DNA from 2 places in the Rothia sp. ND6WE1A genome. Region 2 is predicted to be linked to the other one. Evidence: riboswitches for the same ligand, from Rfam matches in the RefSeq annotation. Region 2 holds a riboswitch; the other holds the start of a gene.
What was found. Region 2 has a riboswitch for S-adenosylmethionine ahead of A7E48_RS05310 (nuclease PIN). Riboswitches for the same ligand answer to the same signal wherever they lie in the genome.
Positions count from the first base shown of each region.

Region 1 (4,154 bases), on a different contig from region 2:
TAGCGGTGATGCACGATAGCGCGCCAGAGTTCATCGGCTTCGGATGCTGTAAAACCAAATGCGGAGATAAATCGCATTGCTGTGCGGTCGGTGAGCATTTCACCTTTGAGCGCACGGCGGATTGAATCCTTGTACTGCTCAGGTGCTATCTCGTGACCGGCGGCATCGGAGAGTTCGTATGCCATGAAGGTTGCCACAGCACGAATGTTGACGCCTTTTCCCCGACGGCGTTGTACGAACTGCCCCCACATATCTCGGTAGGGAGCTTGCATCAGAAGACTTTCGAGAACTTCATGGGGGAAACGGGGAGCAACGGAGTGAGACGCGGGGGCGTATTCAGTTGGACTCATTCCAACCATCCTGGTCGAGCAAGTATGTCAGTGCAAAAGCGTAAATCCAGGCGGTTTCTTTCCACTGCGTGTACCGCCCTGAGCCGCCGCCGTGACCGCCGTCCATCTCAATTTTGAGTAATGGTGTAGGGGAATCGGGTGAAATTGTTTCTCGCAGTTTTGCCACCCATTTGGCTGGCTCAACGTAGAACACACGAGTGTCATTAAGACTGGTCACCGCAACGATAGGCGGGTAAGTTGCCTGGCGGATATTCTCGTAAGGAGTGTACGACTTCATGTAGGAGTAGACTTCAGGGTCTTCGATGGGATTACCCCATTCTTCCCATTCCAGCGCAGAGAGAGGCAGATTGGGATCAAGAATGGTGGTCAAGGCATCGACGAAAGGAACATCGGCAATAGCCGCACAGTATTTTTCCGGAGCGAGGTTAAGGGTCGCACCTATCAAAAGACCCCCTGCGGATCCACCGTGGATGGCAATACGCTGGGCGTCTACCCAGTCCAGTTGCCCTAAGAATTCGGTGGCGTCGACAAAGTCAAAAAAAGTATTTTTCTTCTGAAGTTTCTTGCCGTCCTGATACCAAGACCGCCCCAGCTCACCGCCACCGCGAATATGGGCGACAACAAAGATGACACCGCGGTCGAGCAGGGATAGGCGGGGAATCGAAAAATAGGGGTCGACCGAGACTTCGTAGGAGCCATAGCCGTACTGCAACACCGGATTTTCTCGGGACTTATCGAGATCAGCCCGATGCACCACCGACAGCGGAATCATCTTTCCATCGCGCGCAGGAGCCCACATCCGATAGGCAAGGTAATCCTCGGAGTCAAAGCCCCCAAGAAGCGGCGTCTCTCTGCGTAGAATTAGTGATTCTTGTTCTGGAAAATAATCAAAGATACGGGTAGGAGTTACCCATGAGGTGTAATTAATGCGGACGATGGGCGAATCGACCGAAGTGCTCAGTACCCCGGTAGTGTAAATTTCTTCGGTAAAACCAGCGGGCTCAGTGAAAGTAAGACCGGCGGGGGAATCCGTTACCTTCAGCTGCGCAAGAGCATCTAAAGAAGCCAGGAAAACTTTGACCGTGGTATCTTGGCGAGCAGTTACTACTAGATGGCGCGACGAAAAGGAGACTCCCTCCACACGCACGTCGTCACGATGGGGCATTACCTTAATCCACTGCTGCCGTAAGTCTGAGAATCCTAGCCCGGTGGGCATCGGAGAGAGCACTATCTCTGAGTTAATCGCCTCGAAATCGTGCACCATGATGAGATATTGTTGCCCCGCTATGATGATGGGTTCAACGCTGTATTGCACACGCTCTGTCCGCGGAATCACGACCATCGGTGTGGTACGAAGATTGTCTGTGGGCACCAAGCGAACCTCAGTGAATTCGGAAGAGAACGACGTGAGCACCACATGAGTTCGGTCTTCTGAAAGATTAGCTTCGAGCCACATCCCTTGATCGGGTTCCTTGAAGAGCACGATATCTTCATCCGAGCTGTTGATTTTGTGTGCGCGAATTTCATAGGGGCGCCACGAGTCGTCGACCAAGGAATAGATGAGATAGGTGGCGTCGGCAGTGAGAAAAGCACCAGCAAAAATATCTTCGAGACGATCCGAGCTGATTTCTCCGGTGTTCAGATTCTTGAAGTACTGCGTGTAGCGCTCGTCGCCGGCGTCATCGACGCCGAAGGTCAGGAGCTCACCATCGAGCGAGGGCTCAAAGGAACCAAGCGAGAAAAAAGGTAAATCAGCTGCGAAAGCATTGCAATCGAGCAGAGTTTCTTCTCCCTCTAACTGCTGATTCGATTCAACCAGCGGAGGGGTGAAACGTTCCTCTACGCTTCCTTCTCGAACCGCTGGGACGCGGCACATCAGGGGGTACTGTTGCCCCTCGACCGTGCGTGAAAAATACCACCAGTTGCCCTTACGGGTGGGCACCGATAAATCGGTCTCTAGTGTGCGACCTTTGATTTCATCAAAAATGGTTTGGCGCAATGGTTGTTGCTGGGCGGTAACCTTTTCGCAGTATTCGTTTTCCGCTGTGAGGTAATCGATAACCTCTGACTTCTCTTTCTCTCGCAACCATTCAAAAGAATCGTAAAAAGTATCGTCATGAAAGACTCTGGTAGTCATCTGCTGACGCGCACGAGGCGCAGGCAACGGAGAAAAAGTAGTCATAAGAAGTCCCCTCTAGTTGTGATGCAACCCCATGTTGGGTGTTCATGGCTATATCCCCATTTTAGACGCTATTCAAATAGTTCGGTTCTAGAGCATCGGCGTGCTTTGAGCAAATACATGTTTTTGGCACCGCGAATGTTAACTCTATGACAAAATATGACGCCGAAATTCTGAGGGTCAGAAATGTTCGACATAAAACTCTGCCCTCCTTGACCCTCCCTAGCCTCCTTTGGCTAGCATGAAAGCAGGTCAAGAGAACCAGTGTTAAGCCCCAGCTTACTGGTCGGCAACCCTCCTCTCGCGGTGGGGTGCCCTGGGTGATGACCGGGTACACCTCACCGGCGGGGTGTGCAAGCGCGGGACCGATGCCCCATCTTCTTTGGGGACATACCTACCATCAATAATCTTTGTTGCGATCACTAGACACCCTAAAGATTTGGCATGCGGTTCCAACGTCTACAACCTATTTGGAGCAAGCATGACTAACGAACAGAACGCCATACCCACTCCTTCGCAGCCTGAAGGATGGAAATTCGAAACGAAACAAATTCACGCAGGACAAGAACCTGATTCGGCAACCGGCGCCCGTGCCCTACCGATTTACCAATCCACCTCGTTCGTCTTCAAGAATTCAGAGCAGGCGGCTAATCGCTTTGCCCTGGCAGAACTGGGGCCCATCTATACCCGCATTAACAACCCCACTCAAGAGGCAGTCGAAAACCGAATCGCCGCTTTGGAAGGTGGCGTAGGAGCACTTTTACTTTCTTCGGGTCAAGCGGCAACGACGAACGCTATCTTGAACGTGGCAGGAGCAGGCGACCATATCGTCGCGTCCCCTTCTCTTTACGGCGGATCCTTTAACCTGCTCAAATACACCCTGGCTAATTTAGGTATCGAAACTACGTTCGTCGCTGATCCTCTCAATATCGAGGACTGGAAGAACGCGGTGCGCCCCAACACCAAGGCGTTCTTTGGCGAAACGCTGCCTAACCCTCGGGGCGATGTCTTTGATATCGAGCCGATTGCAGAGGTCGCCCACGAGGCAGGCGTACCTCTTATTGTCGATAACACCATCCCTACCCCTTTCCTCTTAAACCCTTTCAAATTTGGCGCAGACATCGTGGTACATTCCGCCACCAAATACCTTGGCGGACACGGAACATCGGTGGGAGGAGCCATCGTAGATTCGGGTAATTTCGACTTTGGGAAAGACCCCGAGAAATTCCCCCTCTTCAACACACCAGATGAGGGTTACCACGGGCTGGTCTACGCCCGCGATTTAGGTAAGAACGGCGCATTCGGCGTCAATCTCTCTTACATTCTCAAAGCGCGCGTAGGGTTGCTCCGCGATTTGGGGCAGTCTATATCTCCTTTTAACGCGTTCAACATAGCAATTGGGCTTGAAACTCTTTCGTTACGCGTCGAACGCCATATAGAAAACGCCACTAAGGTAGCGCAATTCCTCGAAAATCACGACGCCGTGGAATCGGTGCAGTGGGCGGGGCTAGAATCATCGCCCTACTACGAGCTCAAGCAGAAGTACATTCCCCGTGGCCCCGGCGCCGTCCTCGGGTTCACTCTCAAGAATGCTGATTCAGCAAAAGCGCAGAAGTTCGTAGATG
Region 1 is NZ_LXTU01000055.1:7,258-11,411, reverse strand. It holds gene A7E48_RS07275 (hypothetical protein) at 1-350, opposite strand, end outside; gene A7E48_RS07270 (S9 family peptidase) at 337-2,532, opposite strand; SAM riboswitch class IV at 2,780-2,895, shown strand; gene A7E48_RS07265 (O-acetylhomoserine aminocarboxypropyltransferase/cysteine synthase family protein) at 3,011-4,154, shown strand, end outside.
Region 1: it holds a riboswitch for S-adenosylmethionine, as region 2 does, so the genes downstream of both, A7E48_RS07265 (O-acetylhomoserine aminocarboxypropyltransferase/cysteine synthase family protein) here and A7E48_RS05310 (nuclease PIN) in region 2, are expected to answer to the same signal.

Region 2 (4,154 bases):
TACTCCACTTGGCGGATTCGGCAGATTGCACGTAGCGTGCCTGTGCTCGACCCCCTAACGCCACAAAACCCATGCGGGGTTCGCCCAACTTGTGGCAGTGCTCAGCAGGAATGGAGTATCTGCCCCAGCGCAGAACGGGGTTGAGACTCAAACCGGTGTCATCGGTTTTACCCGCCTCTGCAAGAGGTTCCACTAGTAGCTCCACCGACGTCGCATCAGCCAGAGAGAAATTTATTTCTTCACCGTCCAGCAAAATAGGCAGACCGATGGCTCGGGCTTTTTCGAGTACCCGCCACAGGAGCGAGGAATTGACTGCAGTCAAAGACACCCAATCGCGGTGGGAAGTATATGCCGACTGCCAGGGGCGAACCACTGAATAGAATTCGGCAAACCAGCGTTCATGTTCGGGGTAGAGAGTATGACTACTCATACTCCGCGAGAGGTCCCGTTGGAAGTTCTCCCAGCTCAAACCGCCTTTAATCCATTTGCCGCGAGCACCCATCATGAGTGGTCTTGCCTGGATACTTACCTGCGGGATTTTGGACTTATTACCTAGCGTAAATTTTGTTCCTACGTGAAAGGAAAGATCCAGAGCCGCCGATGCTCTGCGCGCGTGATCGCTACCAAATTCGGGGCGAGCTGCCAACGTATGCGATAGCGACCGCCTCCACGCGGGAACCTTTGAGAGTTTCTCCTCGTTGAGGAGCGCCAAATCTTCTAAATTTTCTGCAGAATCTTCAGCGCGGTTCTCTAGTTGAGACGCCGCGTAGACCCCGAATTCTTCTAACCGTTTCTTGAAGTCTTCAGGAACCTGCGGAGCGCCGTCGCCATCGTGCGTAGGGGTGGAGCGCCAGGTGGGGGACAACGATGTCAACGCCTTACGCGCCTTATCTGCCCGGTCAATGGCGGTGAGCATGAGCGCTACCGCGTGTTTGCAATCAGTGCGTACTGGGCACGTGCATCGTGCAGAAAATGCTAGTGAACCGGGAGTTTTGACTGCAGGAAATGTGATGTTGGTGGAATAAGGGGTGACATCGTTGCCTGTCACCACACCGGTGAGCATCCGCGCGTCGTCATCGTAGTTATACCGTGCTACGTTGCCCGCCCGCATGTACTTCTGCCCGCGTGAATATGCCCCGTGCCCTACTTGACGAATAATCTCAGCAGCCGTGACGGGGATAGCGGGAAAAGCAGTCGAATCGCTCATAGTCTCTTCCGTATAAGGGCCAAACGGTTAACTTAACCAGATTAGCCGAGAACAATTCTTCGTGGTGAAGTGCTACCTATGATTGTTCAGAATTTGCTGTCTGCGAGCGTCCACCGCGGGGAGCCGAAGAGTGCTTTTCCGCTTTATCTACGGCGATGCGGTGAATGAAATCGGTAGTTTCCATCACGTTGGAATCATCATGATGTCCGGTTGTTCTAAACCAAGTGCTTACGAGAAAGTTGTCTACCTTGGTGACTCGTAAACCAAAGGCATCTCCAGAGTATTGGCCGCTCAAACTCGTCAAATCAGGGTTGCTGGGAGCTCCGCTGGGAGTGGGATTTCGATGTATCTCAAAAGCATCTTCGCTACCGGGATAGAGCTGGGTCAGGGCTTCTGTGCAATCGGCGGAGTTCTTTTCTAACGTGGAGATGAGCTGCTGGGCAGCTGTGGCATCTGCTACAGAAAATACTGAAATATACCCTGAAAGCTGGTCTATCCCATTCTGTCCCAGAGTAATACGACGGCGTTCGCCTTTTTGGATAGTAAATTTTCCACCGGGGGTGCTAAATAATCCCAGCCCCAGCTGCTCGTAGGCTACGCATTTTTGGTTGACCTGTTCGGCAAGAAGTGGGTTATCCGACATCAGCTGTTTTTGAGTTGCTGGGATGCGGGTTGAGGTTTTTTGCCACTGTTTTGCGTTAAAGTGCTCGGTTGTGGGGGAGGCCATGAGGTAGGGGATAGTTTTTTGTACCCTGATGTCATTTTGAGTGGGTAATACGGCATCGGGATTTTCTTCTAGGACTTCGGTGAGGCTTTTGGTTTCATCCGGAGCGTTCTGGTTGGTGGCGACGGGAGAGCATCCTGCCAAGGCAAGCGTTGCGGTGGCAGAGAGCGCTATGAGACGTCGGGAGAGAAACTTTATTGTGTTATTGGATAACATGTAGGGCTTCCTTGGCGGGCAATACCTCAATGGGGGGGGGATTTATCAAAGACATGGGTCTTTGGAGGTGCAGAGGAGGTGAATGATTGAGAACGAAAGTTTTTTCGTCCTCAATTTTTACCCTTTTCACATTTTAGGGGATGGCTTCCCTCCCGGGTAAATCAATTTTTTTCTGGGACGGTATTTTATTTTCAGAAACGGTGGGTTATGGTTTTAAACAGCTTCAAGAGTTTCAACTGACAAGCTCCGACTTTAGTTGAACGCCAACCCCATGTTCACGGGTGGCTCGGATGACGAAGCGGTCTGTATTCGCGTTGTTAGCGCGTTTGCTACCAACGCAGGCTGGTACAGACAAGAGCACTTCGAAAGGAATGCGCGAAGGCGCAGTGTGGCTATGACTACCACCGCTCGACCCCACGAAACTATTCAGAAGAACCTCAGCACCGTTGCGGTGACTGCTCGTGGAGGCTACTCCGCAGTTTCTATCCAGGATTACACCCGCATCTCTAATGAGCGTTCGGAATTTCTCAACTTTTTGCTGACCCCAAATCCATCAGGGGTTCCTGCCACTGAATATGGCGCACTTCAGGTCGCATGAGCCAGTTTTCCGGACTCCTTCTTGACTCGGATGTGCTGGCGGAAATCCGCAAAGCGACTCCTGACCCGAAGGTGGTAGCTTTTCTGCGGCGTAACTCCTATAAAGTTCTCTACATTTCGGTGTTAAGCTTGGGCGAGCTTAAAGGACTTTACCCCTATACGGAAACAGAACGCTGGCTCAGCGAACTGGTAGATCGTTTTGGGGAGCACGTTTTAGAAATCGATGAAAAGGTTTCGTTGGAATGGGCTGGTCGCCAGGCTGAGCGGGGATTCCACGCGGTAGGTTCTGAGAGAACCGTGCCGCTCCCCACCGCGGCTTTAGAGGGGCTCATCTGTGCAACGGCTCAAGTGCACCAGCTGGAGATTGCCTCTTCCAAAGCAGAGGTGTATCAACGGTGGGGCGTTCAGGCGACTAATCCTTTTACTGAAGAATAACCCTAGTAATTGCGGGTTCGCTCAAGCGCTTTTCCAATGATTTTCTGGGGAAGTAGGGCATTACTCCATCGCATAATCTTGTAGGGCGCCGACGGCACTACTGCCGCTTTGCCTTGAATATTCGCTGTAATGGCGGTGCGAGCAACCTGCTCGGCGCTCAGCCAGAATATCCCTGGCACCTGAGGCTCAGAAACCTCCATAACACGGTGAAATTCTGACCGCGTTAGTCCGGGGCAGACGGCGGTGACACTTACCCCGCGGGTAGCATACTGCAAATTTGCTGATTCACTGATAGACACCAAAAACCGTTTAGCTGCAGAGTAGGTTCCACCGGGAGTAAAGGCAGCAACAGATGCGACGTTGATGATTCGCCCCCGCCCCCTATCAACCATGGGGCCCAACGCCGCGTGCATCAGTGCCAGCGGAACTTTTGCCAAGACCTCCACTTGGTTGAGATGACTCTGAACGCTTGCTGAAAGAAAGTCTTTGCCTAGACCAAAACCAGCGTTGTTGACCAGAATTTCTACGGGGTTCGTCTCCTGTTGAAGACGCGAGATGAGGCGCTGGACGTCGTCGCCCTTCAGCAAATCTGCCGGGAGAATCTCTATATCTATATCGGCGGTCCTCAACTCGTGAGCGAGTTCTTCAAGTTTCTCGACCCTCCGTCCACTCAGCACTAAAGAGTATCCCCGTGTGGCGTATTCACGGGCAAAAGCTGCGCCAATTCCAGAGGACGCGCCGGTGATGAGAACATAAGGCATAGATGAAAAACTACTCATCTCTCTAGTTTAGGGATGAGAACCTGAGAGCTTGCTGGCTATTTTCGAAAAATGTGGATTCAAATCGTGCTCAAAGCGACTGCCAGCTACACCTGAGGGTGCAGTTCGTGAAAAGATAAAGGACGATGAACACCACTTCCAAAACCCCGCCGAAACGTTCGCTCCCTATGCCTCTTTGGATGCAGGGGGCTATCGA
Region 2 is NZ_LXTU01000038.1:9,732-13,885, reverse strand. It holds gene A7E48_RS05320 (SNF2-related protein) at 1-1,207, opposite strand, end outside; gene A7E48_RS05315 (hypothetical protein) at 1,284-2,147, opposite strand; SAM riboswitch class IV at 2,369-2,511, shown strand; gene A7E48_RS05310 (nuclease PIN) at 2,542-2,745, shown strand; gene A7E48_RS05305 (plasmid stabilization protein) at 2,742-3,179, shown strand; gene A7E48_RS05300 (SDR family oxidoreductase) at 3,182-3,958, opposite strand; gene A7E48_RS05295 (DUF6350 family protein) at 4,084-4,154, shown strand, end outside.